Regions from separate parts of the Cryobacterium sp. N19 genome, predicted to be linked through region 1. Evidence: riboswitches for the same ligand, from Rfam matches in the RefSeq annotation. Region 1 holds a riboswitch; each other region holds the start of a gene.
What was found. A riboswitch is a leader RNA that binds a small molecule or an ion and turns the genes downstream of it on or off. The one in region 1 is predicted to bind thiamine pyrophosphate.
Positions count from the first base shown of each region.

Region 1 (10,576 bases):
TCTCGGTGGGGGCATCGGCTGCGCTGACCGTGTTGGTGTCGTAGGCCATAACGATGGCCTGTTCAACCAACGGCCAGAATACGCCGTCCTCCGCGTCGCCGGCGGTGCTGTCGACTTCGCCGGACCAGGCCGGTGTGTACGCGGAGACAGCCTCCTCGGCCTTGAGCGTTTCGAAGAACATGTTGTTCAACCCGAAGACCACGTCACCCACGGGATTATTCTTCTCGGCCACGATCCGGTTGGCGAGGTCGGCGCCGCCGAGGCCTACGATCTCGATGTCCAGGCCGGCAGCGGCGGCCTGCTCCGTGATCCATTCGCCACGCCCATCAGAGTTGGAGTTCGTGTACACGATGAGCGTTCCAGTGGCGTCGCCGGAAGCGGCAGTATCGGTCGCGGCACTGCACGAGGTCAAGACCACGATGCTCAACAGGGCGAGCGCGAAGGAGCTCGCGGTGATGGTGCGCTTATTCAATTGGTTGTCCTTTTCTGAGCCCGGTACAACCAAAAAAGTCGCCCCCGAGCCAAACCTGTGATTTCGACATTGACATCACCACGCTACGGCGGGGACTTACTCGACCCGATCGTTATGACACAAATTTGGCCTATTGTTCACTCGATGTGCACACACCGCAGCACGGTATGCAGCTATCGCCGTGCACCGCGCCGCAAGGCGGGCTGAACGCGCCGCCCAAGCAGCCCTGAATGGCTTTCCCGCTCGCGATGACTCCCGGCACCGTCCCTACGTGCGTGCCACGACCGACGACGTCTGGATCAACCTCGACCCGGTTGTCTCGATCGAGGAAACGCCTTCGCTGACGCTGTGCGAGAGGGAATCGCGCCGGAAGAGAACTATCCCTGTGTGGAGCTCACCACCTCGAACGGGAGCACACACCTAATCTCGCTCGGCGTGTACCCGAACCAGGCCGGCGGCTCTGCAAGGGGTTCAGATGCCAGCTTTGAGAAGTGAGGTTGCGCAGGCGGCATGTTTGTCGTATTGAAACCGGTCAGAATCGTGGGCAAACTGTTCGCGCTTCCTGTTCACAATCGCACCTGCCGGCCATGAGGTTTCTGCCCATTGTGGGTATGGTTTCATCATGGACCGCATCAGAACTGTCAGCGCATTCGTCGGGCGTTGGTTCGCCGTTATTGTTTTGGCTGCGGGAGCGTTGGCGCTTGCTGTCCCCGACGCATTTTCCGGCCTGACCGTGGCGATCCCATGGCTACTTGCCGTGATCATGCTGGGAATGGGTATGACGCTGCGCCCGGTTGACTTCGCGATTATTGCCAGGCGGCCGTGGGCGCTTCTGCTGGGCGTTGCGGCCCAGTTCTTTGTGATGCCGTTGCTCGGCTTCGGGATTGCCGTCGCGCTGGGGCTTTCGCCCATGCTGACGGCTGGCATGATTTTGGTCGGTTCTGTGCCCGGAGGTACAGCGTCCAACGTGATGGTCTACCTCTCTAAGGGCGATACCGCGTTGTCTGTGGCGATGACGTCCGTTTCGACTTTGCTGGCCCCCGTGCTGACGCCGCTGCTCGTGCTGGTACTCGTGGGAGAGTCCCTGCCCGTCAATGCTGGCGCTTTGTTCGTGTCGATTGTGCAGATCGTGCTGGTTCCGGTAGTGCTCGGGCTCGTGCTGCGCATGATCGTGCCGCGCCTGGTAGAGCGTTTTCTCGATGTTTTGCCGCTGCTGTCGGTAGCCGGCATCACCGTCGTGGTTGCGGCCGTCATCGCCGCCAGTGCCTCCACGCTGTTGTCGATTGGCGTGCTCGTGGTCGTCGCCGTGATCCTGCACAACTCCCTCGGACTGACGCTTGGGTACTACATTGGGCGTCTGTTCGGGCTTCCGGTCGCCAGTCGCCGAGCTCTCAGCTTCGAGGTGGGCATGCAGAACTCCGGCCTGGCTGCCGCCCTAGCCGTGGCGCATTTCAACCCGGTAGCCGCGCTGCCAGCGGCAATTTTCTCGGTCTGGCATAACGTATCGGGTTCGGTGCTCGCCAGCTACTGGGCGCGCAAGGATCTACCGTCCGATGAGATTTCCGAATCCTTGCCGGTTACCGCCCGCGCGTCAGGATCCACGGTCAACCTCGCAGACTTCCGGCCGTCGCCGCCCCGGTCTCAGCATTAGCAAGTCGGTCACTCCCCCGCGGCTTTAGTACCTGCCGGACGAGGACCTACGCCGCGAACGGGGCCGGGCAGCTCCCAATTGCTCGATGGGCGACTGCGGCCGCCGCCAGGCGGCGCCGTGGTGGCCGCAACCCATAAGGAACGCATTGAAGTGGAGCTGGTGTGGGGCTGACCTGGCCGGCGCTGCCCTAGTTCATTACCAGGCCGCCGTCGACGACCAGGTTCTGCCCGGTGACCGACCGCGCCCAGGGGGAGGCAAAAAAGAGTACCGCATCCGCAAATTCGGCCGGGGTTGTCACTCTGCGTAGCGGGGTGGAGGCGGCGATGAAGTCGAACACGTCCTCGGGGGTAGCCGCGCTGGCATCCGTGGTGCGCAGCAGCCCGCCGGAGACCATGTTTACGGCGATGTTGTGCGGGCCGAGGTCTGAGGCGAGGGTGCGGGTCAGGGAGAGCAGGGCGGCCTTGGCGGCCGTGTAGTCGTGGTAGGGCACCACCGGGTTCTGAAACAGGTTGGTACCGATGTTGATGATGCGGCCAAACCCGACCTCGCGCATGCCTGCCAGCGCCTGCTGGGTTGTGTTCAGGGCACCGCGGACGCTGCCCGAGAATTGCGCCTGGAATTCGTCCCAGCTGATGTCGGCAGCGCCGGAGCGGGCGTCGCCGTTGAAGCTGAAATCGACCAACGCGTTATTGACCACCGTTGTCACGCTGGAGCCGAAATGTGCCTGCGCCTGCGTGAGCATTGCCGCGACCTGGGCCGGGTCGGTGACGTCGGCCTGTACGGCAAGAGCGTGTTCAGGCCCATAGCCGGAAGCCAAGGTTTCCGCCGCTGCGGCGCTGTTGCGATAGTTGATGACCACCCGGGCGCCCAGAGCCGCGAAAGCGTGCACGATGCTTTTACCCAGGCCGCGTGCGCCGCCAGTGACCAGGACAATCTGTTCTGCTATTTGCATGATTTTCTTCACCTTGGGTAAGGCGAAAGGACGAGATCCGGCACCAAAGCAGTGCACGTAATTCTCCGTGACATCCCTTCGCTAGTTCGAACTAGATCAGGTTCAACGGGTGTCATCTCAGCCGACCGTCATGCAGTCGGCACCCCGTGTCGCTGACAACGAGTATACGCAACCGCCTGGTACCGGAAAATTCGCGTCCTGAACTCATAACCAACCGGGCTGGTCGACTGTGTCGTCGCGGAGCTCAGCATCAACTCCGCGTTTGACGGTCTGGCCCGGCAGCGTACCCTGTACGCCACCGACGTCTTGTGCGGTGACCCCGATCGTGGTGGCAGGATCGCCTGGAACGGCACCGGTGAGGTCGCCTGCAATCTGATTCTGCGACCGCCCGAACCGATCGACGTATCGGCTACCTGTGCCGGCTCTGGCGGGTCCTGACAGTGAACGACGCTTTCTAGTCAGCGCTGATCTGGTGGCGGAAGCGATCGCGACGGCTGTGGAGGTTCCAGAGGTGCTCAGCGAGCGCTGACGGGTCCTTCTCGGGATCGCCGGCGATGATGCGGCCGCCGATGATGAGCTGGGAGACCTGGATCCCTTCTTCTCCGAGGGCCTCGTTGAGCAGCTGTGCGTAGGCGGCCTGTCCAGCGAATGCGATTGACGTGCCGGTGACATTGCGGCCCGGGGTCACGGCGGATCCGCCGTTGACGAAGAGGATGGTGCCGCGGTTAGCGCCGAGGAAACGCATGCCGGGGAGGACCTGGTGCACGGCGGCGACGGGTCCGTAGATGAGAACTCGATCGGGCCCACGAGGTCGGCAGGAGTGGTCTCCAGAACCGGGCGCATGAAGTCCTTCTGCGGCAACGGGCTGTATTGCAGTACCTCGATCGGGCCGAGCGTCTCTGCGACCTGTTCGAGAGTGCGGGTGATGGAGGCCGGATCGCGCACGTCGGCGACGAAGCCGTGAGCTGAGATGCCCTCGGCCAGCAGTTCGGCGGCGAGGGCATCTACGCGTCCCTGGTGGCGGGCGATGAGCGCGACGGTGAAGCCTTCGACCCCGAATCGCCGCGCGACGGCGGCCCCGAGTCCTGAGCCAGCTCCGATGATTGCGATAGTAGTCATAGCTGGTACAAGGGCCATGCTGTCCGAGAATTTCCGATACCCGCGATGTGAGCTCCCGTGAGTGACGAGCCGTGGATTGGTAAGTCGCTCCGCTGCGTCCGGGCTTGGCCTGGCTGGTGGGTACCGGGCCGGGAACGGGGCAGTTGGTGGTCAGCACCCAGCATTGACCGGATGCCGTGGACGCGACATCGAAGAGCGCCTGGTGGGTGAGGCCCAGTTTTTCACCGAGCACGAATGCTTCGCTGACGGCGATCATTGAGATTCCGAGGATCATGTTGTTGCAGATCTTTGCGGCTTGTCCGGCGCTCGGGTCGCCGCAGTGCACGATGCGCGCCCCCATCGTGGCAAGAATTGGTTCGGCGATCGCGAAGTCCGCCGCCGACGCCAGGCCGCGCGTCGAAGCAGTCCTCTCGCCGCTTGCAGCTCGGTCTCCATGTCGGCGAGGGTGAACAGCAGGGACTGTTGTTCGACGAGGAGCTAACCTTCATCGGGCACATAAAGACAGGATCGACAATCAGGTCCATGTAGTGCCAGAACTCGCGATGGTCGGCGTAAAACGATGTCGGGTGGGTAGACCGCGCTTACTGGTGCAGAGGAAGCCTGAACCCGAAAAATTATGTGCTAGGTGATTCTCGCTGTGGCGGCCGACGCTCGCGACAACAAGTTATGGCCATCGTTGCGGTTCAGGATCAAGCAAACGCCCATCATGTACCCACCTGAATCGACCCGGAGCGATTTCTCGTTCAACCGGATGCTGTGTGAGCCTCTCCCCACCGTCTGACGCCGATGGGACGATTCCACGCAGCGTTCCCGACCGCTCTCGCGGGCCCGGATCAGCCCGGGAACGCTGCGTCGTAGACCGCGCGAAGCTCGGCACTGTCGGCCCCGGTCACGCCGCATCCCGTGATCGTTCCATCGATTGCGCCGACGAGGTAGCTCTGGCCGACCTCGAAGGGCACGCCTGAGAAGTCGGAGGTCATCGTGTCGATCTGCGCCACCTCCACGCGGTCGGCGACCTCGCCGACAAAGCGCTCCGTGACCTCCAGCACAACGGTGTTGCCCTGGATCTGCAGCACCGTCGCGGCGAACGCCTGCTCCTGCGCCGCGACGGTCGCCGGCTCGAGCACGAGGCAGCTGCCACTCGCGAGGCCTCCGCCCATGGAAGGCTGCAGCGACTCGACAGTGGGTTCCGGACCATCGAGAACGAGGGGCGCGACGATTGCAGCGGCGATGGCGAGGCCCGCGGCGACGCCGGCCATCGGCATCCACCGCCGGAACGCGCGTCGCGGCGTCTCGGGCGTGGCGGTCGTGGTGGGTGAGGATTGGTCGGTCATGATCTGCTCCATTCTGTGGTCGAGCCACGTCGGCGAGGCAGGGGGCAGCGCGCGGGCCGGATCGGCGGCGCGCAGCTGATCGCGCAGCGCACGGTCATCGTCGTGCATCTTCGCTCCCTTCGTCGTAAGTTATATGTCCGGTCGAGTGGCCGGATTTCAGTAGCTCCTGCTTGAGGCGCGCCTTCGCACGGTGCAGCCGGATCGCCGCTGCGTTCGCGCTGACGCCGAGCACAACGGCAATCTGCGGGCTCGTCAACTCGTCCCACGCCCACAGCCGCAGGATCTCGGCATCGTCTCGACGCAAGCCGGCGAGGGCTGCGGTCACGCGGGCCGCCACGGCGGTGCCTTCATCGACGGTGGATGCTGCGGGGTTCTCGTCCGCAACGGCCGGCGGCGGGTCGATGGCGATGATGCGGCCGATGAGACGCGTGCGACGACGCTCGGCGCGTTGGGCGTTGCTGAGGCACTGTCGAGCGACGACGATCGCCCACGGGAGGGCATCGTCGGGAACCTCGTCGAGGCGGCGCCAGCACACGAGTAGGGTGTCGCCGATCACGTCGTCGGCCGTTGCGGCGTCGATGCGGCGGTGCAGGTAGTGGCGCACAGGGTCGCCGACGAGCGCGACGAGGTTGCGCATCCGTTTTTCGCGCTCGGTGTCGGTCACAACTCTCATATTGAGGCATGTCCGGCAGGGGCGCGAGGATTTCATGCGAGGACGGACGTGGTCGACTCGCTGGATGGCAGTTTGGTCGCAGCGAACCTCATCTATTTCCGCAGCTGTGTAGTTCGAAAGTGATGCGAATCACTTTGGCACTACAGGTCTCGATTCGCATGAAATCGACCTTGTCCTTCGCTCAGCAAATCCGACCGGCTGCGGGAGGCACAATTCTTTAAGGCGTCACAAGTCGTCTGGGATGCAGACTCCGTCGTAGAGTTTCGCGGGAGTTGCGCCGCTGCGCGCCAGGCGGAACTCGCGCGCACTGGCCCAGATCCTGCGGGGCGCGCTGCGGCCGTGCGAACAACCCTCAGGTCACCGGAAGGCGGGTCCTGCCCAGGTACATGAGCTCCCAGAGCGCCTTGGTCTCGGTGTATTCCTCGACCAGAACATCGTCGAGGTACCGGCGCAGAACCAGGGTTCCGGTAAAACGCAGGTAGGCTGCGTCGAACCGCATCAGGCGCGCGAGCAGCTTCGCGGCCGGCGGCACGACGTCGATGAATCGTGTGCGCAGCAGCGTCTCCTCCCGTTCGAAGGCGATGGTGAAGCGGTCGGGGCCGGCGCGGTAGTCGTAGGTGAGGATATCCGCTACCGGCTTACCAGTGGGAGCGTCGATGCCGATACGGTCGGTCGTGACCGCCACTTTGGTGCCGTCGTCGGCCACGACAACACCATCGCGGGCGAGATGCAGGGTGGTGAGCGGCTCGTAGCCGTAGGCCTTTTCGGCAGTGATGTGCGCGGCGATCAGGCTGTACGGCCCCACCTGCGCGCGTCCCCAATACCAGTTGTGCATGAGTTCACGCAGAGGCGCATCGCCCCAGTTGTGATCGTGGTAGCCGACCCCCGTGGTTTTGACGACCTGCCCGTCGACCGAGTACTCGGCGTCGACGCGCCCGTTCGGCACCGCCACAAACCAGGCGAACGTCTTCTCCACGCCGTTGCGGGCGAACATCTCGTAGCCGGTCGCGGGCCGCCAGGCCGGCACCGTGCCGCTGAGCGTCACGTTCACCGTGACGTTCTCGACGGATGCGCTCACCCGGTAGGTCTGTAGATCACCGCTGAAGCGATGGTCGCCGATGCGCACATCGCAGCCGTCGGTGGAGGCACTGAACTGCTCGGGATCGGCCGCGAAAGTCCTCTCGAACGACCGTCCATCGGGCAGGTCGAGGTTTATGTTCACGAACGGAGCCAGGCGGGTGCCCGGCGTCGCGGGGTTCTTCGTGTAGAAGCCCACGACGAGCTTGGCGCCATCGTCGAGACTCGCGTCGAAATACCACCACTCGTACGACCCACGGCGGTTCGGGTCGGTGCGCAGACCGTCTTCGAATTGCGCCGTGCTGAGCGGGTTGAGGCCGAGCCGAGCGAAATCAGCCGGGTCGGCGGCCAGGCGCACACGCTTCTGGCCAGCACTCGTAGTGGTCATGGCGCTCCTTCTATCGATGACCTAGGTATACACCGGACTCAATACGCGCATGCCGCCGAGCATGCAACAAGGACGGGCCTCACGCTGTGTGCGTGGGGCCCGCCTGGTCCTGTGAGGGAATTCGAGTGGATTTACCGGTGCTTGTTAGCCTTTTTTGATGACGACGGTGGTGTTGTCGGTGTAGTAGTTGCGTTGGAAGTCGATCTTGGTGGTGGTTTTGGCGATCACGGCGCAGTTGGCGACCTTGGTGTCTTTGCCGAAGGTGTTGTCCTTGATGATGGTGCCTTGGAGGGGGCCATAGGCTTTTTCGGCAATGTTCACGGTGCAGGCCCCGCCATTGGCGAAGTTGTCGACGAAGGTGAAGTTGGATACCGTTCCGCGGTCCTGGGTGATTTGCACGGCGGCGCTGTGCGAGTCGGTCAGGCGGTTGCCGGCGACCGTGATGTTATTGCCAGACTGAACCTGGATGGAGTCGTCGTGACTGGGCGAACCGCCCTGATTCGGGTCATTGCGGTAATGCATGTGGTCGTGGATCCAGGAGTCCTGCAGGCTCACATTGCTTCCCGTGATGTGAATGCCATCGATGACGTTATTGATGTTCAAGCGCGTTGCCGTGAAGTTATAGCCGTAGATTCCATTGGCATCGGGCGAAGCGGTGCTCGGGGACAGCTCGGTGTCGGTCACGACGAGGTTTCTGAAGCCGCCGAGGTTGTTGATGAGGGCGCCCGGGCCGTTCATGGTGCGACCACGAATGATGGAATTTTTGATGGTGACATTGGCCGCGCTGATCTTGACCAGACCACGAATGTCGAGGCCGTCGAGAACTGTGCCGGCCGTCGTGACATTGATGTCGCCATGGTGCACGGTCAGTGTGGTTCCGGACGGAACACCCGTGTTGGAGGCACCAGGTATGCCACCCGGTGTCGGAGTCGGCTCGGGTGTCGGAGCCGGAGTCGGCTCGGGTGACGGTGTCGGAGCCGGAGTCAGCGTAGGCTCCGGAGTCGGTGCGGGCGTGGGCTCCGGAGTCGGTGCGGGCGTGGGCTCCGTTGCGCCGCGTTCAAAACCGGCCAGTTCGAGGTTCAACCTGACGTCGGCGACGCTACTGGACAGGGTTACGGCGCCGCTTGTCTGCGTCGTCACGGGAACCGTGACCGTCTTGGTTGCACTGGTACCCACGGGTGCCGTGAACGAATACGTTTGCGTGTCCTCTGCGCCGACAGCAATTTTCACCTGACTTCTGGCCGTGACCTCGGACGTGAAGAACTTCACATCGACGGATTTCAGGCCGGAGGGCACTGTGCCCAGCTGAGCGGTAATGCTCCGGCCAGCCGGGATATCGATCGAGGTGCTTGTCGAGTCGGCGCTTCCGCTCCCGGCAAAGGCCGGAACAGCGGTGAGGCCGGAAAGGGCGAAGGCCGACACCGCGACGGCGGCCAGAATGACCAATCGTGGTTCCCGGCGTGGGCGGACGTCGGTGACAGGCCGAGTGGTTGTGCTTGAGTTGTGTTTAAGGATGGACGTGCGGATATTTCTCAATGCCATTAGTTGGTTACGTATATTCTTTGTCGCGCACAAGTCCGGGAACGTGCGGGTGATCAGCCGTAGAGGGCCACAATGTACTCAATGAGCTTTGCCCACTTAGGGTTCGCATGCAAATCGAGTGACCTCATCTTCGCTGGCGCGACGGGCATTCGGCGCCCAAAAAAGCGGCCGGACCTGCGCTAACAGGACCGGCCGCTTGGATTCTGCGAATTTAGCGTTTACGCTTCTCGCGCACCCGCATGCTGAGGTTGATCGGGCTTCCCTCGAAGCCGTAGATCTCGCGCAGGCGACGCTGGATGTAGCGACGGTAGCCCGGGTCGAGGAACCCGGTGGTGAACACCACGAACGTCGGCGGGCGGCTCGAAGCCTGGGTGCCGAATAGGATGCGCGGCTGTTTGCCACTGCGCACGGGGTGCGGGTGGGCTGCGGCGAGCTCGGCCAGGAAGGCGTTGAACTTGCCGGTGGCGATGCGGGTGTCCCACGACTCGAGCGCGAGCTCGAGGGCCGGAACCAGCTTCTCCATGTGGCGACCGGTCTTGGCCGAGATGTTCACGCGCGGGGCCCAGGCCACGTGGGCCAGGTCCTGCTCGATCTCACGCTCGAGGTAGCGGCGACGGTCGTCGTCGATCTGGTCCCACTTGTTGAACGCGAGCACGAGTGCGCGGCCCGACTCGATCACGAGGTCGATGACGCGAATGTCCTGCTCGCTGATGACCTCGGTCACGTCGAGCAGCACAACGGCGACCTCGGCCTTTTCAAGGGCAGCGCTGGTGCGCAGCGAGGCGTAGAAGTCAGCACCCTGCGAGAGGTGCACACGACGGCGGATGCCGGCGGTATCGACGAAACGCCAGACCTTGCCGCCGAGTTCGACCTGCTCGTCGACCGGGTCGCGGGTCGTGCCGGCGAGCTCGTTGACAACAACGCGCTCCTCGCCCACGACCTTGTTGAGCAGGCTGGACTTGCCCACGTTCGGGCGGCCGAGAATGGCGACGCGGCGCGGACCGCCGACCTCTTGCTTGGCGACGTTGGAGATTTCGGGCAGCACGAGCAGAATCGCGTCGAGCAGGTCGGCCACACCGCGACCGTGCAGGGCGGAGACCGGCCATGGCTGGCCGAGGCCGAGCGACCACAGGCTGGCCGCTTCGGGCTCCTGGCGCACGTCGTCGACCTTGTTGGCGATCAGGAAGACCGGCTTGCCGGACTTCCGCAGCATGCGCACGACGGCCTCGTCGGTCGAGGTTGGGCCCACGTTGGAGTCGACGACGAACATGACCAGGTCGGACAGGTCGATGGCAATCTCGGCCTGGGCTGCGACGGAGGCGTCGATTCCCTTGGCGTCGGGCTCCCACCCGCCGGTGTCGACGAGGC
Region 1 is NZ_PJJR01000046.1:136,016-146,591, forward strand. Features, by position in the region: gene CXY78_RS05320 (extracellular solute-binding protein) at 1-421, opposite strand, end outside; gene CXY78_RS05325 (bile acid:sodium symporter family protein) at 1,095-2,123, shown strand; gene CXY78_RS05330 (3-oxoacyl-ACP reductase) at 2,311-3,075, opposite strand; TPP riboswitch at 3,132-3,232, opposite strand; gene CXY78_RS21550 (hypothetical protein) at 3,530-3,763, opposite strand; gene CXY78_RS05335 (SDR family oxidoreductase) at 3,760-4,194, opposite strand; partial or broken gene CXY78_RS05340 (NAD-binding protein) at 4,280-4,567, opposite strand; partial or broken gene CXY78_RS22065 (hypothetical protein) at 4,561-4,629, opposite strand; gene CXY78_RS05345 (hypothetical protein) at 5,028-5,636, opposite strand; gene CXY78_RS05350 (RNA polymerase sigma factor) at 5,623-6,192, opposite strand; gene CXY78_RS05355 (lipocalin-like domain-containing protein) at 6,554-7,666, opposite strand; gene CXY78_RS21210 (hypothetical protein) at 7,811-9,112, opposite strand; gene der (ribosome biogenesis GTPase Der) at 9,420-10,576, opposite strand, start outside.

Region 2 (10,576 bases), on a different contig from region 1:
AGCCAGACGACGGCCAGCGGGATCAGAATCTTCCGGCGGCGCGGGGACAGGGCGCGGCGGGGCTGCGTCTGCCGAGTGGTTTCGGGATGCTTCGCGCCGTCGTCGAGGCGAACCAGACGCAGCGTCGCGTTTGTGGGAGTCATGGCGGAATCTTGGTGCCGGCACCATGGGAAAACCCTGCTGGGGTGATTGGGTCACCGCTTAGCTACTGATGGTTTCCGGGCCGGGAACGGGTTGGACGTTGCAGTGGGGGTTAGTGGTGCGGCGGCGGGGCGGAGGCGAGAATGGCGAGAACCATGAGACGGAGTGTACCCAGGTGCGCGCCAGACCTGACCGGGCCCGGTCCCGGAAACTGGGCCCATATTCTAGGCCGGGCCCGGGACTCACGGATTGGTGTCCATCGTCAAACTGTGCGTGCCGGCCGATCGCGCTGGCCCGCACGCACAATTCGGCCAGCGCGCCGGCGCGTGCCGCTGGCCGCGCCATCTGCTTCCGCGATCAGTGCTCGTCGGCTCCGAGTACGCGCAACGGTAGGTAGACCGAGCTACCCATCCTGGTGAACTCAGCCGATTTCTCCGCCATCCCGGCCTCGATCGCCTCGAGGCTGGTGAGGCCGTTCTCTGCGGCATACACCCGAACATCTGCTGAAATGCGCATGGAACAGAACTTGGGACCGCACATGCTGCAGAAATGGGCGGCTTTGGCCGGGCCGGCGGGCAGCGTCTCGTCGTGAAAGCTTTGCGCGGTGTCGGGGTCGAGCGAGAGCGCGAACTGGTCGGTCCAACGAAACTCGAAGCGGGCCCGGCTGAGGGCGTCGTCGCGTTCCTGCGCGCGCGGATGCTGCTTGGCCAGGTCGGCGGAGTGTGCGGCGATCTTGTAGGTGATCACTGCGGTCTTCACGTCGTCGCGGTTGGGCAGGCCGAGGTGTTCCTTGGGGGTGACGTAACAGAGCATGGCGGTGCCGGCCTGGGCGATGATGGCCGCGCCGATCGCGCTCGTGATGTGGTCGTAGGCCGGGGCGATGTCGGTGGCGAGCGGGCCGAGCGTGTAGAAGGGGGCCTCCTCACAGAGTTCCTCTTCGAGGCGCACATTTTCGACGATCTTGTGCATCGGAACGTGGCCCGGACCCTCGATCATCACCTGCACGCCATAAGATTTCGCGACCTTGGTGAGTTCGCCCAGGGTGCGAAGCTCGGCGAACTGGGCCTCGTCGTTGGCGTCGGCGATTGATCCGGGGCGCAGGCCATCGCCGAGCGAGAAGGTCACGTCGTAGCGGCGCAGAATCTCGCACAGCTCCACGAAGTGGGTGTAGAGAAAGCTCTCCTGATGGTGGGCGAGGCACCAGGCGGCCATGATCGAGCCGCCGCGGGAGACGATTCCGGTCACCCGGTTGGCGGTGAGCGGCACGTAGCGCAGCAGCACTCCGGCGTGCACGGTCATATAGTCCACGCCCTGCTCGCACTGCTCGATAATGGTGTCGCGGTAGATCTCCCAGGTGAGCAGGGCCGGGTCGCCGTTGACCTTTTCGACGGCCTGGTAGAGCGGAACGGTGCCTACCGGAATGGGCGAGTTGCGCATGATCCACTCGCGGGTGAGGTGGATGTCCTTGCCGGTGGAGAGGTCCATCAGGGTGTCGGCGCCCCAGCGGGCGGCCCAGACCATTTTTTCGACCTCTTCGGCGATCGACGAGGTCACGGCGGAGTTGCCGATGTTCGCGTTGATCTTCACGGTGAAGGCCTTGCCGATGATCATCGGCTCGCTCTCGGGGTGCATGCGGTTGGCCGGAATGACAGCGCGGCCGCGGGCCACCTCGTCGCGCACGAGCTCGACAGAGACGCCCTCGCGGGCGGCGATGTAGGCCATCTCCGGGGTGACGATGCCGGCCCGGGCCCAGACCAGCTGGGTCGCAGCGCCGTCGATGGGCAGCGGATGTTCCCACCCGGCCCGGGTCTTCGGCAGCCCCTTCTCGAGGTCGATCGTGGCCGTGTCATCGGTGTATAGGCCGGACGTGTCGTACAGGTCGAAGTGTTCGCCGTTGCTGAGGTTCACCCGGCGAACCGGAATTTCGAGCCCTGGCCAGGCCGGCACCGGTTCGTAGCGTTTGCTGCTGCCCTGGATCGGGCCGGTGGTGACGGTTTCAGACATGGAGATTTCGTCAATTGTGCGCATGTTCTCGAACTTCCTACGCCGGCATTACCCGGACAGGTTCAACGGTCGACGGCCCTGGCCGTCCTCTCAGCTCGCTGGTGCGCGCTCCCGTGGGTTGTGTGTCTTCTGACTCCTTCACCCTAGCGTGAGTCCTGTCCATGCTCGCGGCGGCCGGCGTGCTGGCGGCGCGCCGGGCATCCGTTCAGCGGGCGAGGGAGGCGAGTTCGGCGCGGGTCGAGGCGCCGACCTTGCGCAGCAGGTTGGCCACGTGAAACTTCACGGTGTTCTCGCTGATGGTCAGCGCCTCGGCAATCGCCTTGTTGCGCGCGCCCGACGCCACAAGCTCGAGCACGCCGCGCTCGCGCGGGCTGAGGCCCCAGGCTGCCGCCGCCGAAACGGATGCCGTGGGCGCGTCGAGCGGCAGCGACACCGCCATCTCCGACCCCCAGCCGGCGGTCGCCTCGACACCCAGCGTTCCGCTGAGCGCCACGACGCGGGCGGCCAGCTGGCGAACGCTCGGAACCTCGGCGTCGAGGTCGCCCGGCCCGTCGTCGCGAATGCGAATCAGCAGGTTGCTGCCGTCGCAGTCCCACTGAACGCGCACCCGCGCGACCCCGGTCTGCTCGACCAGGGCGAGCACGGCGCCGCGCACGATGGCCCTGGCCTCGTGGGCGACTTCGCCGGGCAGTGCGCGGCCGTTGACCGGCGGCTCGATGAACTGCACGTCGAGGTCGCCGAAGCGCACCAGCGGGCGCAGGTCATTTTTGAGACGTTCGAAGGCGCGGGCAACAGGTTCTTCGGTGAGGCTCCGGTCGAGGTCGCTCACCGCGCGCAGGGCGACCATCGCCGCGGCGGCGAGTTCGGTGGCCTTCTGGCGGGCAGCGGTGTCACTCGTGCTGCTCGAGCGCAGCACGGCGAGCAGGGATTCCAGCGTGGTCGCGTGCGTGTCGGTGAGGTCGGCGATGAGCTTGGAGCGTTCGGCGGCCATGCTGCGCGCGGTCTGCACGGGTGAATCGGCGAGGAAGGTCATGCGAATAGCCTATCCGAACCGTCCGTGGAGCCTGCCCGGAGCAATTCGTTTGGGTAGTAAAACCATTCGTTTGGCGGGCCGCACGCCCGCTCGAAGGAGTGGAGTATTGACCTATGACCGAAACGACAACCACCCCCACCACAGCGGATGCCCTCGGTCTCATTTTCGCCGAGAATGGCCGCGTCGTGGACGCGCTGCGGGCGGCATCCGCTTCTGTGGTGCTGGATGACGCGGCGAGCCTGCTCGCTGTGGCACCGCGGGTGTTCGTGCTGGGAGCCGGCCGTTCCGGGCTGGCGTTGAAGATGACCGCGATGCGGCTCATGCACCTGGGCCTTGACGTGCACGTGGTCGGCGAGGTAACCAGCCCGGCGATTGCGCAGGGCGACCTGCTGCTGGTGGCGAGTGGATCCGGAACGACGGGCGCCATCGTGCGCGCCGCCGAGACGGCTCACGGTGTGGGTGCGAACATTCTCGCGCTGACGACGGCGCCGGAGTCGCCGCTCGGGCACCTCGCCGCGGTGACCGTGGTCATCCCCGCGGCCGCCAAGCAGGACCACGCCGGGCAGGTGTCGGCGCAGTACTCGGGCGGGCTGTTCGAACAGTCCGTGCTGCTGGTGGGCGACGCCCTATTCCACACGCTCTGGCAGCGAAGCGGTGCGACGGCCGCCGAGCTCTGGCCGCGTCACGCCAACCTCGAGTAACAAACCGGATAGGGCCCAGGCCCCGTCCCGAAAACCACAGACCGCTTACCCCAACAGAAAGTAGAACCCCATGAAGCTTCAGGTAGCAATGGACGTACTGACCACCGACGCCGCGCTGGCGCTCGCCGCGCAGGTCGCCCCGCACGTCGACATCATCGAGCTCGGCACCCCGCTGATCAAGGCTGAGGGCCTGCGCGCCGTCACCGCGATCAAGGCCGCGCACCCCGACAAGATCGTCTTCGCCGACCTCAAGACGATGGATGCCGGCGAGCTCGAAGCCGACATCGCCTTCGCCGCCGGCGCTGACCTCGTGACGGTGCTCGGCACGGCCGGAGACAGCACCATCATCGGAGCCGTCGCCGCCGCGACCAAGCACGGTAAGGGCATCGTCGTCGACCTGATCGGCGTTGCCGACAAGGTCACCCGCGCCCGCGAGGTCACCGCGCTCGGTGCCCAGTTCGTCGAAATGCACGCCGGACTCGACGAGCAGGCCGAGCCCGGATTCTCGCTCGCGAAGCTGCTCAACCAGGGCGAAACCGCCAAGGTTCCGTTCTCGCTGGCCGGTGGCGTGAGCCTGGCGACCATCGCCTCGGTGCAGCGCGCCGGCGCATCCGTTGCCGTTGCCGGCGGAGCCATCTACGGCGCCGATGACCCGGCTGCCGCCGCTGCCGCCCTGCGCGCCGCGATCATCTAGATTCGCGTCTTCTCGGTGCCGTTCCGCTTCGCGCGGGGCGGCACTTTCGCGTTAACGTCCCGGTCGCATCAAGCGGATGCCCGCGCCACGCGCCGCCGTGCGGTGGGCGCCGCTAGGCTGGTGGCGCCCAGACCAGGTGGCGGCACCGTCGCCGCGAGAGGACGCGCATCCCGCATGACCAGCACAATTTTCGACCGAGCCCGGCCCGCGGCATCCGTTGTCGCAGCCTCACTCGTCGGCACCCGGCAGGGCTCCTTCTGGCTCGACGACCTCGCGCCGCGTGCGAACTACCCTCGGCTCTCCGGCAACCTCAACTGCGACCTGGCGATCGTCGGCGGCGGCTACCTCGGCTTGTGGAGCGCGGTGCTGGCCAAGCAACAGAATCCGGCGGCGCGCGTGGTGCTGCTGGAGGCGCGCACGGTCGGCTGGGCGGCATCCGGTCGCAACGGCGGTTTCTGCGAGGCGAGCCTCACCCACGGCGAAGAGAACGGGCGCACGCGCTGGCCGCAGGAGATCGACCGGCTGACCGAGCTCGGTAATGAGAACCTCGACGAAATCGAGCGAGCCGTGGCCGCACTCGGCCTGGACTGCGATTTCGAGCGCACCGGCGCCATCGACCTCGCCATCGAGGACCACCAGATCGAGTGGCTGCGTGAGGAGACGACCGACGAGAACACCGTGTTTCTCGACCAGGCGGCCGTGCAGGCCGAGGTCGCGTCTCCGACCTACCTGGCCGGGGTCTGGCACAAGCGCAGCAATGCCCTCGTGCATCCGGGCAAGCTCGCCGCCGAGCTGGCTCGCGTGGCCACCTCCAGCGGGGTCGAAATCTTCGAGAACTCGCTCGTGCAGAACCTCGACACGACCGGACTGACCGCGGCGCAGGGCACCCGGGTTGTGACGGCGGGCGGCTCCGTGACTGCCCAGAAGACGGCTCTGGCCACAAACGTCTTTCCGTCGCTACTCAAGCGCAACAAACTCGCAACCGTGCCGGTCTACGACTACGTGCTCATGACCGAACCACTGAATGCCGACCAACTCGCCGCGATCGGCTGGCAGCACCGGCAGGGGCTCAGCGACCTGGCTAACCAGTTTCACTACTACCGGCTGAGCGCCGACAACCGCATTCTGTTCGGGGGCTACGACGCCGTCTATCACTACGGGCGTAAGGTGCGTAGCGGGTATGAGAACCGCCCCGAGACCTTCGCCAAGCTCGCGAGCCACTTCTTCACGACGTTTCCGCAGCTGGCCGGGGTGCGTTTCAGCCATAAGTGGGCCGGCGCCATCGACACCTCCACGCAGTTCTGCGCGTTCTTCGGCCAGGCGCGCGGCGGGCGCATCAGCTACGCGGCTGGATTCACCGGCCTCGGGGTCGGCGCCACGCACTTCGCCGCTCAGGTCATGCTCGACCAGCTGGCTGGCCGCGCCACCGAGCGCACTGAACTGGCCATGGTGCGCGGTCGTCCGCTGCCGTTTCCGCCGGAGCCGATCGCATCCGCTGGGATTCAGGCCACGCGCTGGGCGCTCAACCGGGCCGACCACAACCGCGGCAAGCGCAATGCCTTGCTGAAAACCCTCGACGCGCTGGGCCTCGGCTTCGACTCCTAGCCGCTAGGGCGTCAGCCGAGCAGCAACCGGCCGAGCTGGTCGGTCGAGTGCACGACCGCCGTAGCAGCCTCGGCCTCAGCCGGAGAGCCGTAGCCCCATTCCACCAGAATGGCCGGAATGCCGTTGGCCTGGGCGCCGATGGCGTCGTAGCTGCGGTCGCCGACCATGACGGCGCCGCTGGTGTCGACGCCGGTCGCGGCCAGCTGGGCGAGAGCCTCGGCGACGATGTCGGCTTTCTTGCTGCGGGTATCATCGGCGGAGGCACCGACCGTGGCCGTGAAATACTTCGCCAGGTCGAAGTGCGTGAGAATGGCGATGGCACTCAGCTCGGGCTTGCTGGTGGCGAGGGCGAGCGGGATACCCGTCGCGTGAATGCGCTCGAGTAGACCGGCGATGCCGGGAAAGACAGCCGTGTCGAGGGCAGCAGCGCCGTGATACTCAGCCCGATAGACCGCGATGGCCTCCACGGCTTCGTCTGCGGTCATTCCCGCATATTCCTGGAAGGCGTCGAACATGGGCGGTCCGACGTAGGCGAGCAGTTCGGCAGCGGACGGAACCGGACGCCCGAGCAGCGTGAAAGTGCGAGCCAGCGAGCTGGTGATCGCCGGGGCGGAATCGGTGATGGTTCCGTCGAGGTCGAAGAGAATGGCGCTCCAGGTGCGCGTCAATGTTGCGTTCATTCGGCATAGCCTAGGTGTTCTGGAGGCAATGTACCCCATTTGCCCATTCTGCTCAGCCTTTCCACGGTTAAACGCGGTCGAGGCTGCGCTGTCGATCGGCGTGACCGTGTTCGACCACGCCGACATCTACCGCCATGGCAAAGCTGAGACGGCGTTCGGCGAGGTACTGAAACGCTCGCCGGGACTGCGCGAGCGGATAGAGATCCAGACGAAGTGCGGCACCCGGCGCACATCGACCCGGTGCTCGGATCGAGCGACCCGGCGCGCATTCGCGCCTGCGGTGATGCCGCCGCGCAGGCTGCGGCGATGACCCGCGACGAATGGTTCGCGCTGTATATCGCGGCGCGCGGGCGGCCGCTGCTCTAGAAGAGCTTCGAGGCCGTGTCGTCGAGGCCGCGCATGGCGTCGTAATCCAGCAGAAGGCAGCGGATGCCGCGATCCTCGGCCAGCTTGCGGGCCTGCGGCTTGATTGTTTGCGCGGCGAACACCCCGGTCACAGGCGCCAGGTGCGGGTCGCGGTTCATCAGCTCGAGGTAACGGGTAAGCTGCTCGACCCCGTCGATATCGCCGTTGCGCTTCAGTTCTACCGCGACGGAACTTCCGGCGGCGTCTTGCGCGAGGATATCGACCGGCCCGATCGCCGTCATGTACTCGCGGCGCACGAAGGTGAAACCCGCGCCGAGCAGATGGATGTGCTCGGCCAGCAGCTTCTGCAGGTGCGACTCGGCGCCGTCCTTGATCAGGCCGGGGTCGATGCCGAGGTCGTGGGCGCTGTCATGCTGCACCTCGTAGACGCTGACGATGAGCTGGTCGGCGGTTTTGGCGTGGGTGACCGTCCAGAGGGCGGTGATTCCGGCATCCGCTTGGTCGTCGTCGGGCTCGGAAATGGTGACCGAGCAAGGCGGGCTCATCCAGTTGAGCGGCTTGTAGGAGCCGCCGTCGGAGTGCACGAGCACACTGCCGTCCGACTTGATCATGAGCAGGCGGGTGGCCAGCGGTAGGTGGGCGCTGAGACGCCCGGCATAGTCAACGGAGCATTTCGCAATTACAAGGCGCACCGGTCGAGTTTACGGGTTCTTGTCGTTGGTCGGCGTCAGGATCTCGCCGACGTAGATGACGGAGTTGCAGCTAAATCCGCCACTGGTGAGGTTCGATTCCAGCTGCCAGTAAGCCCGGCCGAAGCGCTCGCAGACCAGACCACCCACATCGCCCTCGACCGCGGTGTAGCGCAGCACGCCATCGGCATCCGTCTCGACCGTGCCCATGGCACCCTTCATCGCCCCGATGTCGACGATGGGATCCGGCGTGGGGGCGGGCGAGTGGGTCGGGGCGATTTCGGTCGGAGCGAGTTCGGGGGTGGCCTCCGCCGCGCACGCCGTCAGGAGCAGCGTTGCCGCAAGGGCGCTGATCAGAATCAGGGTTCGACTGTGAGGGTTTCGGGCCATCGGTCCAGCTTGGCAACCCGCACGCGCCGCTGCCAGTCGGCTTCTTGGGGGACGAGCGGTCAATCTCGGGCGGATGCCTTCGGCCGGGCGGCCGGGGCCGCCAGCCCCGCCAGCACCATCAGTACCAAGATCAGGTAGAGGGCATTGAGGATGCCCCAGGACTCGCCGAGCAGGCCGAGCACGGGAGGCCCGACCAGGAACGCGAAGTAGCCGATGATGGCCACCGCGCTCACCCGAGCCGCGGCGTTTTTGGTGTCGTCTGCGGCCGCGGACATGCCCACCGGAAACCCGAGCGAGGCGCCGAGGCCCCAGAGCACGGTGCCGACGAACACGAGCGGGGTGTTCGGCGCGAGGATGAACAGCACGAGCCCCGTAATGCCGATTCCCGCGCAGGCGCGCAGCACGACAACACGGCCGAACCGGTCGAGCACGGGCCCGCCGATGACGCGACCCACGGTCATCGCGGCCACGAATACGCCGAAGACAATCGCCCCGTCGGTGTTGCTGAAGCCGTGTCCATCGACCGAGGCGAGGGCGAGCCAGTCGTTCGCCGAGCCCTCGGCGAAGGTCATGCCGAGCACGATAACCCCGATCAGCAGCAGTTTGCGGTCGCGCCAGACGGCGAGGCTGTCCCGTAGGCGCTCGCGCCAGGCGCGTGGCGGGGCATCCGCTTTTTCGGTGCTTTCGACGCTCACTGGAAGAAACCGCACGGCCACGACGATCGTGCCGAGAACCAGCACGGCCATGACCAGCAGGTGCCAGAACACCGAGATATCCAGAGCGGATGCGGCGGCGCCGCCCAGCGCGCCGGTCACCGTTCCGAGGCTGAAGCAGGCGTGCATGAGCGGCATGAGCGTGCGGCCGATGGCGCGCTCGGCCGCTGCGCCCTCGACGTTCATCATGACGTCGAGGGATCCCACGCCGATGCCGAACACGGCGAGGGCCGCGAACACGAATGGGGCGGAGGGTACGAGGCTGACGCCGACGCCCATGAGCACGAGCCCGGTGGCCGACAGGGAGACGCTGACCAGCATGGCCCGGCGGGCGCCGAGGCGAGCGAGCATCCCGGCAGCGATGAGTAGCCCGATGACTGAGCCCGCCGAGAGCCCGAAAATGAGGATGCCGACCTGAATGGTGTCGAGCCCGAGGCCGTCGCGCACGGCGGGAACCCGCGACATCCAGCTGGCCAGGCCGAGCCCGGCCACGAAGAACGCGGCAAAGACGGCGTTGCGCCAGCCGATCAGAGCGGGGCGCGTGGTGGTCACGGGAAATTCAGAGGAGGTCATCGGGCACACGGGTTCTCAAGCGGCGGGCGGACGCCTCGACAGCGGGTGGGTGGAAGTCTTAACGCTACAACGAATAGCGCGCGCAGAACGAGAAATGGCACTCGGCGCGCGAGAGCCCGGCTGGTGCCCCCTGGCGCGGGGGCTGGGCTCGTGGGTGAGGTGCCAGAGCTTGCCCCATCAGGCTCGCGTGAGACGGCATATCGAGTGCACTCCTGGCGGTTCTCGCCCAGGACCTGGCTAACGCTTCTGTCTCAGGACATCCCTGACCGCTCCGCCTCGAGACCTCCCCGCACCCGACCGCATGACGCCGGAAGACCCCGCCGATTCGCTCCCCACAGCGACTTAGCGTAGCCTTACCTTAGTCGTTCAAAAACCCCGTCCTTGGAGTCCTATGCGCATCCCCCTCTCTGTCGCCGCGCTCGTTGCCGGCGCCACCGTTCTTGCCCTCGCCGGGTGCACGCAGGCCACCGAGTCGACGGCAAGCACCGCAGACGGCGCCTTCACCCTGTACTCGGGTCGGGACGAAGCGCTCATCCAGCCGCTCATCGACCAGTTCGAGGAGCAGAGCGGCATCAGCGTCGAGGTGCGTTACGGCAACACCGCCGAGCTCGGCGCACTCCTGCTCGAAGAGGGCGACGCCACCCCCGCCCAGGTCTTTCTCGCCCAGGACGCCGGAGCGCTCGGCGCCCTCGCCAATGCCGACCTCTTCGCGACGCTGCCCGCAACAACGACCGATGCCGTTCCGGCCGGCTTCACCTCGACCGACGACACCTGGGTCGGCGTCACCGGCCGTGCCCGCGTGATCACCTACGACAGTGAAGCGCTCGCCGCAACCGACGTGCCAACATCCGTTGACGCGTTCACCGACCCGGCCTGGTCCGGAAAGTTCGGTATCGCGCCGACCAACGCGAGCTTCCAGGCCTTCGTCACCGCCTACCGGGTGCTGAACGGTGAAGAGGCCGCCGACGAGTGGGTCAAGGCCGTTGC
Region 2 is NZ_PJJR01000052.1:123,273-133,848, reverse strand. Features, by position in the region: gene CXY78_RS14220 (hypothetical protein) at 1-143, opposite strand, end outside; gene thiC (phosphomethylpyrimidine synthase ThiC) at 499-2,169, opposite strand; TPP riboswitch at 2,163-2,271, opposite strand; gene CXY78_RS14210 (LuxR C-terminal-related transcriptional regulator) at 2,351-3,178, opposite strand; gene hxlB (6-phospho-3-hexuloisomerase) at 3,292-3,879, shown strand; gene hxlA (3-hexulose-6-phosphate synthase) at 3,950-4,573, shown strand; gene CXY78_RS14195 (FAD-binding oxidoreductase) at 4,748-6,178, shown strand; gene CXY78_RS14190 (HAD hydrolase-like protein) at 6,190-6,858, opposite strand; partial or broken gene CXY78_RS21735 (aldo/keto reductase) at 6,932-7,084, shown strand; gene CXY78_RS21730 (hypothetical protein) at 7,072-7,224, shown strand; gene nucS (endonuclease NucS) at 7,221-7,916, opposite strand; gene CXY78_RS14175 (hypothetical protein) at 7,926-8,303, opposite strand; gene CXY78_RS14170 (MFS transporter) at 8,363-9,589, opposite strand; gene CXY78_RS14165 (extracellular solute-binding protein) at 9,981-10,576, shown strand, end outside.
Region 2: it holds a riboswitch for thiamine pyrophosphate, as region 1 does, so the genes downstream of both, thiC (phosphomethylpyrimidine synthase ThiC) here and CXY78_RS05330 (3-oxoacyl-ACP reductase) in region 1, are expected to answer to the same signal.

Region 3 (10,576 bases), on a different contig from region 1:
GAATCAATTCGCGAGCTCGCGTACTACCGTCAGACGGTGTTCGTGGCCGACCCGGGCCCGACCAGTGACGAGGCCAAGTCGCACGCGGCCGAAGTTGTGCACTTATTCGCCTCCGAGGTGTAATAGGATTGCTGAGTTGCCCCGCGTGAAATCGTGGGGACGCATGGTGGGTATAGCTCAGTTGGCAGAGCGCCTGGTTGTGGTCCAGGAGGTCGCGGGTTCAATCCCCGTTACTCACCCCAATGAAACACTGGCTTGTCGGGCGTCGAAGGCAGGCCGCGATGTTACAACTTGACGCGTCCGCATTCGAGCGCCTCGTCGTTGACGAACTCGATCTTCTGCCCGACGACATGGTCGACGGGCTCGACAACGTAATCTTCGTGGTCGAAGACCGTCCCGAAGACGGCACCCTCAACATCCTGGGCCTGTATGACGGGGTCGCCCTCACCGAGCGCGGCCAGTACGGCTTTGGTGAGATGCCCGATCGTATTGTGCTGTATCGTGAGCCGCTTTTGGCGATCTGCGAAACCCTGGACGACCTGCACGATGAAATTCACATCACCCTGGTGCATGAAATCGCCCATTTCTACGGCATTGATGACGACAGGCTGCACGAACTCGGCTGGGGCTGACTCCGAGCGGTCTAGCCTTGAAGAATGAGCTCCTTCCGTCCCGGCCGTCTCGTTGGCATTCTGGTCGGAACCGTGGTGATCCTCGGTTTCGGCGTCTACGGCCCCGCGACGCTGCTGGGGCCCCTGCCACCGGTCACCGCCTTCACGGTCACGCCCGCCGCCACGGCCACGGCACCCACTCCCCCGGTGCTTCCCGCCAACGGCGCGAGCGCAATCACCGTTCTCGCCGCCACGACCAGCGACGCGTCCGGCACGACGTCAACCCGCGCGGAGGGTTCGCAACCTTCGGCGCCGATCGCGGTCGCGGGCACGGCCGAGGCGCTTCCCCTGGCCTCCATTGCCAAAGTGGTGACCGCCCTCGTCGTTCTCGACGCGAAACCGATTGTGGCGGGCGAGTCTGGCCCGATCGTGACGCTCACGGCCGCCGATTTTCAGAGCTACCTCGACTACGACAAGGCCGGAGCGCGCTCGGTCGCTGTCTTCGCCGACGAGCAGTGGGCCGAACTCGAGCTACTGCAGGCGCTGCTGCTCGGATCGAGCAACAATCACGCCGATACCGTGGCCCGCTGGGCGTTCGGTTCGGTCGACGCCTACGTAGTGGCTGCCAACGCCTGGCTGTCCGACAACGGGCTGACCGGCACCTCCGTCGTCGACGCCACCGGGCTGCACGATGCGAGCGCCGGAACCGCCACCGATCTGGCCCACCTCGCCGGCCTGGCCGCGACCGACCCGATCGTGTCTTCGATGCTGGCCAGTCCTGCAACCGCTTTGGCGAACCGTCGCGGAGTGCAGAATACGACGTCGTACTTGCCCGAGGAGGGCATCACGGGCGTTTCGCGCAGCTATACGGATGCCGCCGGGGTCTGCTTTCTGTTCACCGCCACGGTCAGTGACGGCGCCTCAAGTTTCACGTTCTCCGGTGCGTTTATCGGTGAGCCGACCTATGATGCGCTCACGGCAGACCTGACCGCCCTCATGGCGAGCGCGCGGGCTGGCGTGGGACCGCTGCCGGTTCTGGCCGCCGGCGATGCCTATGCCACGTTCGAATCGGCGTGGGGCGATGAGGCCTCGGCCGTGGTCGGGGTGTCGCGCACCCGCTACGCCTGGCAGGCCACGACTCCCGAGGCCGCAACGGTCGAGCTCAAGGACTTCGCCACGGCCCGCACCGGCGCGAACGTGGGCCAGGTGCGGCTCACCGTTGCCGGGGAGAAACTCTCGGCGGCGCTGAAACTGGACCAGGGCATCGCCGACCCGGGGCCGGGCTGGCGGCTGCTGCATCCGATCGTGATGATCACGGCCCTGCTCGACCAGTAGTTCTACAGCGGCTCAACCTCGGTGTCGATGGGGTCGCTGTCGCCCTGGTCGAAGGCGTACCGTACGCGGAGTTGCCCGCTCACGTCACGTTCGTCGACCTCGTCGTACCAGAACACCGACTCGAGGCCGCCGACGGCGGCAACCATGCTGATGCGGGGCGCGTGTTTTCCCCGCACGAGCGCGCGGGAATCGATCTGACCCTCAAGCGGGCCGTCGATGAACTCGGCGATGTACAGGGTCGGGGTGTCACTGTCTGGGCTCATGGAAGCCAATCTAGTCCCGTGTGGCCTGCAGGCGAACCGTTGCCCGAATCTCGGGCGTTTCCCGCGAGAGGTAGCTGGCCCATTCCTGCTGCCACTGGTCCCAGTGGCTTCGAAAGGCTTCGCCGTCGCGACCCAGCGCGCGCCGTTTGCGCAGCTCGTCGTCCGCCGCAAGCCAGACACGCACGTCGCTGAGCGCTTCGTGCCGGGCGGCGAGGGTTCCGCAGCCCTCCACGATCAGCGGTCGGGCGGCGTCAAGCGGATGCCACTCCGCCGGCTCGTTCACGGCCCAGTCGTAACGCTGCCAGGCCGCGGGGCTTCCGCTGTATCGGGGTAGGAGAATGCACCGGTGCAGGTGCTCGACCGCCGCGTCGAGGCCGTCCCAGCCTGGGTAGATGTCGTCCATCCGCACCAGCTGCGGCGTGTTCGCGCCCGGCCAGTGGGCCACGAGGGCCTCGGCGAGGGTGCTCTTGCCGGCGCCGCTCGGCCCGTCGAGGAGCACGACCGGGTTCGGTCCGGCCGCGGCCAGGGCTCGCAGCAGCGGTGCCAGCAACGAGTTGATATTGGGGCTGGCTTCAGGCAAGAATAAAGCTCCAGGTCTCTGCCCACACCGCGACGCCGATGGCGATGCCGGCGATGGCAAATCCAATGGCGACGAGAGCGGCATCCGCTGCCCGAACGCGCGATGGCCTCGCCCACGTACGGGGCTCGTCGCTGCCGAAGCCGCGGGCTTCCATGGCCGTGGCGAGCTTACTGCCGCGTCGCACCGAGATGACGAGCAGGGAGAAGGCCGGGCCGAAGAACCGGCGGGCGGCGCCGCGCAGACCGCCGCCATCGCCGACCCCGCGGGCTCGCCGGGCAAGTCCGAGCGAATGCCAGTCGTCGATGAACATGCCCACGAGTCGCAGCCCGGCCAGTCCGCCGAGTACGAACCGAGCTGGCAGGCGCAGTACCTGGGCCAGGCCGTCGGCGAGATCGGTCGGGTCGGTCGTGGCAAGCAGAACGATGCCGGGCAGGCCGATCGCGAGCACTCTCAGCCCGATGGCCAGACCCAGCTGGGCGGAGCCCTCGGTCACCGAGATGAAGCCGAACTGCCAGAGCAGCGCGCCGGAGTCTTCACCGTAAAGAATCGTCGTGATCGATGCCATGGGCGCTGCGATCCAGACCGGCGCCGTGCGCAGCCAGAAATGGCGGGCGCTCAGGCCGCACCAGGCGAGTAGCACGGCCTCGAGCAGCAGGGCCACGCCCGCCGACACCCAGTCGATCGACAGCAGCAGCGCACAGCTCACGATGAGGGCAACGGCGAGCTTGGCCACCGGGTTGAGGCGGGCAACCACGCTGGGGCGGATGCTGGGGGTCATCAGGCTCACGGCTTGGCCACCCCCAGAGTGATCGGCGTGCCGAGTCGATACTCCTCATCTGCGAGAGCGCTGACGAACTGGGCGTCGTGGGTGACCGCAACGATTGCGGTGCCTTCGTCGAGCAGCTCGGCGAGCAGGCCCACGAGTTCCTGCCAGGTGCGGGAATCCTGCCCGAACGTCGGCTCATCGAGCACGAGCAGGCGAGGGCGGGTGGCGAGAACGGTGGCGACGGACATCCGTCTCTTTTCGCCGCCGGACAGGGTGAACGGGTTGGCGTCGGTGAGGTAGTCGAGCCGCAGCCGGTGCATGAGCTCGTCGACGCGGCTGGTCTGCTCAGCCGGGCTCAGTCCGAGGGCGTGCGGGCCGATAGTCAGGTCGCCGCGCACCGTGGCGGCCAGAAACTGGTGCTCGGGGTCTTGGAAGACGGCACCGATGCGGGTGAGCAGCTGCCGGGAGCGCCACCGGTGCGGCTCAGCCGGGATGCCAGCCGCCAGGCTGTCGCTCGCGCGCAGCGTTCCGCCGGCCGGTTTCAACAGACCGGCCAGGGTCAGGGCGAGGGTGGACTTGCCGGCGCCGTTCGGCCCTGTCACGACGGTGGCCCTGCCGGCGTCGACGGAGAGGGTGATTCCGTCAGCGACAACGGATGCCGCGCGTCGGCCAAACGGAACACGCCCGACCGCGAGTCCCTCGGCCCGCAACAGGCTCTGAGGATTGCTGATCGGGTGCCGCACCGGAAACCGGGGTGGCAGGGCTGGCACCCAGACGCCGGCCTGAGCCAGCCGCTCGCCCTGGATGGCGAGAATCTCGCGCGTCGGCCCGTCGGCCAGCGCACCGCCGGTCGGGTCGAGCACGATGACGCGGTCGACGACGTCCTGCCAGACCTCAACGCGGTGTTCGATGACGACGAGGGTGGCCCCGGAATGGTCGAGAGAGCGCACGACGGCGTCACGCACCTCGATGACCCCGACCGGGTCGAGGTTCGCGGTCGGTTCGTCGAGCAGCAGTAGTCCGGGCTGCATGGCCAGCACACCGGCCAGGGCCAGGCGCTGTTTCTGGCCGCCACTCAGGCTCGACGTGGGATGGTCGAGCGGCAGGTTCAGACCGACCTCGGCAAGGGCACGCCGCACGCGCGGCCAGATCTCTGCCCGCGGAACAGCCAGGTTCTCGCAGCCGAACGCCACGTCGTCGCCGACCCGGGCGAGTACCACCTGGGAGTCCGGGTCCTGCAGCACGAGTCCGACCCGACCCCGCGCCGCGGCCGCGCGCCTGCCGTCAATGAGCAGACTGCCCGTCTCGTCGCCGTCCTCGGCGTCGCCGAGCACTCCGGCCAACGCGTGCACCAGGGTGCTCTTGCCGGCGCCGCTGGCCCCGAGCAGCAAGACCCGTTCGCCGGGCTCGATCCGCAGGTCGAGCCTCGACACCGCTTGGTTGTGGCGTCCGGCATGGCGCCAGCCCCAGCCTCGGGCTTCGATCTGCACGGGCCGAATCTGCGGGCCGCGAGCGGACGCGTGCGACGAAGGGGCTGGCATCCGCTTAACTGATCGCGGCGGGTGCGCGCGAACCTTCCCGGCCGGCGGCGAATCGGTTGAGCGCGCCGGTGCGGGCCAGGCCGCGCACGGCGAGCCAGGACAGCAGCCCGGCGAGCACAGTGCCCGATACGACGGCGGATACGAAGTAGACGGCCTTGAAACCGATATCCAGTGCCGCATAGCTGACGGTCGTGTCGAGCAGCCCAACGGCCACGCCGGCGCCGGCGCCGGCGAGGAGGGCGACGCCGAGACGCCAGTTGGCGTACAAGAACAGGGCCAGCACGATCTCCGCGCCGAGGCCCTCGACGATGCCCCAGATGAGCGTGGAGAAGCCCCACTGGGTGCCGATCAGCATCGACACGACGGCCGCGATGACCTCGGTGTAGAGGGCCGCACCGGGCTTGCGAATGATGAGGCCGCCGAGCACTCCGGCAAACAACCAGCCGCCGGCCAACAGGCCTTCGAGGCCGGGCGTGAACGTGAGGATCGCGCTGAGCGGCGACCAGGCGAGGCCCCAGGCCCAGAAGATGACGCCGCTCGCCACGCCAATGACGCTCGCGACGACGATGTCGACGACGCGCCAGCGAAAGTTGCGCGGCTTTTTCGCCGTCGATGCGTCGCGGCTGGACTGATTGAATGATGTCGTTGTAGCGTGCACTGTTCGTGCCCTTTCCGTAGGTGAATACAGGGCACGGGATCGAGAAGCCTCCCTGCGCTGGCATGATCCAGATCAGGTTCGACGGTCGAAGCTTGGTCAGCTTCCTCTCAGCCCGGTGTACCGGACTCCCGTGATCGTGTTCAATTCTAGTGCCCCGCTTAGACTTGTGGCATGGGGATCACGAGATGAGCATCGGCATTCTGCTCGTTCTGGCAGGGCTATACCTCGTATTGATGCGCCGCTTCATTCTGCGCCGCCGTCGTATCGCTGCGGGCCTACCGGTGAGCGGCCCGTGGCACTTTCCGGCTTGGCTGCGGCGTCGGCTGCCACGCTGGCTGCGCCGTCGGTTCACGCAGGGCGGGTTCGCGGGTCGGTTCGCGCGTCGGCCGCGCTGGCCGCGCCGCATCCGCTCTGCGCGCAAGCCGCGCGGCACTCGCCCGGGCCCACCTTAGGACCACGGGCCCAGTCTATAAACTGGGCCCGTGGACGGGGCCCGGGCCCCGTCCACGGGCAGCATCAGCAGGGGCGGCTACTTCTTCAGGGCACGGATCACCCGGGCCAGGGCGCGGCCGGCCACGAGCAGGAACGGCGCGCCGACGGCGAGCAGCGCGATGACATTCGGCTCGAACCGGGCGGTACCACCCGACTTCACGTAGGCGCCGATCGGCAGCGACACTCCGCCCCCGCCTCCGCCGGATCCGGCACCGCCCTCACCGGCGTCGCCGCCGCCGAAGCCGTAATAGGTGAGCGCAACGGGTACGAGGGTGACGCCGTCGATTTGCACGGGGTCACCGTACGCCGATTTCACACCGGCGGAACGGAACGTTTCTGCGAGTTTTTCCGGGAGGCTGGTCATTCCAACAGGGTAGTCGACTCGTGCCTTATGGGCGAGGTTTGAAGAACGAGGCCGGACGCACGATTCCCGCCCCGAATCGCTCGGTCACGGAGTCGACCGCCAGCTCGGCGCCCCGCCAATCCTCGTCGGGATCCCACAGCCCCACCGATCCCGACGCCGTACCCAGCTGCTCGGCCCGCACCCCGATCAGGCGCACGCGGATGCCCGCCGCGGCCAGTAGGTCGAACGCGGCCACGGCCTCCTCGTAGATGCGCCGCCCGACATTGCTGGGCTCGGCGAGGGTGCGCGAACGGGTGACCGTGCTGAAATCGGTGTAGCGCAGCTTGAGTGACACGCGCCTGGCAACCAGATCGCCCCTCCGCAGCCGTGCCGCAACGAGGTCACACTGCCGCAGCAACTCGCTGCGCAGTCGGTCAATGTCGGTCACGTCGTGCTCAAACGTGACCTCGTGGCCGACGCTCTTCTCCTCCCGCTCGAGCGTCACCGAACGCGGGTCACGCCCCCAGGACAGCTCGAACAGCTTGTGACCGGATGCCTCCCCGAGCGTCCTTTTCAGCACGTCCAGCGGCGCGTGCGCGATGTCGCCGATGAGTTTCAGGCCGAGGCGGGTCAGGGTCTGCTCGGTGGCCGCCCCTACGCCCCACAGGGCCGTCACGGGCAGCGGATGCAGGAACTCGATCGTTTCGTCGGCCGGAACGACGAGCAGCCCGTTGGGTTTGGACAGGCCGGAGGCAAGCTTGGCGACAAACTTGGTCGACGCCGCGCCCACCGAGCAGACCAGCCCGGTCTCGGCGAGCACCCGCGCGCGGATGAGTTCGCCGATCACGGCCGGGGAGCCGAACAGATTGGTTGCGCCGGCCACGTCGAGGAAGGCTTCGTCGATGCCGAGCCGTTCCACGAGCGGGGTGACGTCGTCGAAAATGCTCATCACCCGGGTGGAATAGTCCCGGTAGAGGCCCATGTGCGGCTCGAGCACGATCGCGTTCGGGCACTGCCGCAGGGCGAGTGCCATCGGCATCGCTGAGTTCACGCCGTAGCGCCGCGCAATATAGTTGGCCGCCGTGACGACCGACCGACCCCCGCGGTGGCCCACGATCACCGGCAGGCGTACGTATTCGGGGTGCGACAGCAGCTCGACCGACACGAAGAACGCATCGAGGTCAACGTGCAGCACCGTCGCTGAACGGTCATCGACGTCGTCCGCCGAAATCTGCCGCCCACTGCCGTCCTGTCTGCCCACCGAAAAACCCTAACCCGTTCCGGTCACGAACGGCTAGCGCACAACCTTTTCGGCGCCGGCAATGCGCTGCGCGAAGTAGATGGGAATGATCGAAACCAGCACGAGCACCACGGCGATGACATTGACGACCGGCGCCTGGTGGGGCCGGAACAGGTTGTCCAGAATCCACAACGGCAGGGTCTTCACACTCGATCCGGCGGTGAACGTCGTCACGATGATCTCGTCAAAGCTCAGGGCGAAGGCGAGCAGGCCGCCGGCGAACAGGGCTGACCGCAACTGGGGAAAGGTCACCAGGCGAAACGTGGTCCAGATTCCGGCGCCGAGATCCGACGAGGCATCTTCGAGGCTCGTGCCGAGGCGCCGCAGCCGGGCGATCACGTTGTTGAACACGGTCACGATACAAAACGTGGCGTGGGCGATGATGAGCGTCAGAATCGACAGTTGCACGCCGAGTCCGGTGCGGAAGGCATTGTTCAGGGCGATGCCGGTGACGATGCCGGGCAGCGCGATCGGCAGGATGACCAGCAGGCTGATGGCATCCCGGCCGAAGAATTCGAAGCGTTGCAGCCCGAGCGAGATGAGCGTGCCGAGCACGAGCGCCACCGCCGTCGAGGCCAGGGCCACTTGCAGGCTGGTCAGCACCGCGTCAAGGGCACCGTCGCTCTGAAACGCCTTGGCCCACCATTCCAAGGTAAAGCCCGGCGGCGGCCAGGTGAGGTTCTGGCTGGTGCTGAAGGAGTTCACGAAGACCACGAGCAGGGGCAGATAAATAAGGGCCAGCACCACGGCCGTGATGGCCGCGAGCAGACCACGGGCGGGGCGACTCAGACGCATGGCAGGGCTCCTACAGGTTGTTGAGTGCGCCCGTGCGCCGCACGGCGGCGAGGTAGGCGAAGATGATCAAAATGGGAATGAGCGCGATCGCGGCCGCGAGCGGCAGGTTGTTCGCGGCCCCCACGTTGGTGTAGACGAGGTTGCCGAGCATCTGGTTGGCCCCGCCGACGATATTTACGGTGATGTAGTCACCGAGCGACAGTGAGAAACTGAAAATCGACCCGGCAATGATCGCCGGCCAGATCATGGGCAGTACTACCAGGCGCAGCGTCGCCCAGGTACCCCCGCCAAGATCACCGGATGCCTCCAGCAGTGAATCCGGCACCCGCTCCAGTCCCGCATAGATCGGCAGAATGACGTACGGCAACCACAGGTAGGACAGGGTGATGATCGTTGCCGGCAGACCGTAACCGGGACTGTGCCCGCCAAACGGCGACACCAGCCATTCGAAAATTCCACCCTGGGAGAGCACCGATCGCCAGGCGTACGCCTTCACCAGGTAGCTCGCCCAGAGCGGCATCAGAATGGCGATCACAAGAATCCGCTGGGCGCCAGGGCTCGCCACCTTGGCCATGTAGAACGCGATTGGAAGCGCGATCACAATGTCGATGATCGTGACCAGCAGCGCCACGCCGACCGTGCGCAGCGTGACGGTTTGGTAAAGCGAACCTGTGAGCACCGCCACGATGTTGTCGAGGGTCCAGGTTTGCGAAATCTGCCCGGTGAACGAGTCCACCGTCCACAGGGCGGTGATCAGCAGTGCGGCGAGGGCCGCGACGTAGACCAGGCCGAGCCAGAACAGGGGGGCACTCAGCAGCAGTGACAGCCGCAGTCGTGGGTGCCGGCTGAGAAAGACCGAGCCCCGCCGGGCGATGGTGCGACGGTGCTGGGGCACCACCGCCCGACGGGTGGGTGGCGCGGGAGCGTCAACCGTCATGATTCTTCCTTCTGTCTGACTCGAGCAGGCGGATTAGCCCTTGATTTCTTGCCAGGCGGTGGTCCAGTCGGAGTAATCGGTGCACTGCACGTCGGTGCGCCCGTCGAGGCACTCCGCGATCGGTGTCGACCAGTACCAGATCTGCGCCGCGTAGTCGGCGTCGCCGGCGTGGTAGCTGGCACAGTGGTCGGGGTTGACCGTGAAGTCGCAGGCTCCGGCGTTGGACGGTGCCTCACCGAAGTACTCGGTGGCTTGCGCGTTGGCTTCGGGGCTCGCGATGTAGTCCAGCCAGGCGTAGGCGCAGTTGGGGCTCTTCGCGCCTGCGGCGATCATCCAGGTGTCCGACCAGCCGGTCGCGCCTTCCACGGGCAGCACGACTTCGGCCGGGGTACCCTCAGCGAGCGAGTTGCGAATGACCTGCCAGGTGGTACCGACCACGGTGTCGCCGGTTTCGAAGGCCTGCACCTCCTTGAGGTAGTCCGACCAGTATTCGCCCACGTTGATGCGCTGGTTCTTGAACAGCTCAACGGATGCCGCCAGCTGCGTTTCGTCGAGCGCGTACGGGTTCTTAATTCCCAGTTCCGGCTGGTGCGCCATGAGGTAGACCGCGGCATCCGCTATCGAAATCGGCGAATCGTAGGCGGTCACCGCACCCTTGTAGTCGGACGACTTGTCGAAGACGACATTCCACGACGTGGGTGCCGGGGTCACGACCTCCGTGTTGTACATGAGCAGGTTGGCACCATAGCCGTGCGGAATGCCGTAGGAGACACCGTCGACGCTGTTCCAGGACTGCATCTTCAGAAAGTCGAAGATGCCCGCGTAGTTGGGAATGAGGTCGGTGTTGACCGGCGCCACGTCCCCCGAGGCGACAAGCCGCAGGGAGGCATCACCGGAGGCCGCGACGACGTCGTAGTCACCGGTCTTCATGAGGCTGAACGCTTCGTCGGAGGTG
Region 3 is NZ_PJJR01000045.1:30,648-41,223, forward strand. Features, by position in the region: gene orn (oligoribonuclease) at 1-123, shown strand, start outside; tRNA gene CXY78_RS04095 (tRNA-His) at 167-242, shown strand; gene CXY78_RS04100 (metallopeptidase family protein) at 282-632, shown strand; gene CXY78_RS04105 (hypothetical protein) at 657-1,946, shown strand; gene CXY78_RS04110 (hypothetical protein) at 1,949-2,209, opposite strand; gene CXY78_RS04115 (AAA family ATPase) at 2,220-2,789, opposite strand; gene CXY78_RS04120 (energy-coupling factor transporter transmembrane protein EcfT) at 2,782-3,567, opposite strand; gene CXY78_RS04125 (ABC transporter ATP-binding protein) at 3,573-5,096, opposite strand; gene CXY78_RS04130 (ECF transporter S component) at 5,101-5,754, opposite strand; TPP riboswitch at 5,787-5,896, opposite strand; gene CXY78_RS04135 (hypothetical protein) at 5,940-6,206, shown strand; gene CXY78_RS04140 (hypothetical protein) at 6,284-6,610, opposite strand; gene dinB (DNA polymerase IV) at 6,636-7,850, opposite strand; gene CXY78_RS04150 (ABC transporter permease) at 7,884-8,684, opposite strand; gene CXY78_RS04155 (ABC transporter permease) at 8,695-9,621, opposite strand; gene CXY78_RS04160 (ABC transporter substrate-binding protein) at 9,655-10,576, opposite strand, start outside.
Region 3: it holds a riboswitch for thiamine pyrophosphate, as region 1 does, so the genes downstream of both, CXY78_RS04130 (ECF transporter S component) here and CXY78_RS05330 (3-oxoacyl-ACP reductase) in region 1, are expected to answer to the same signal.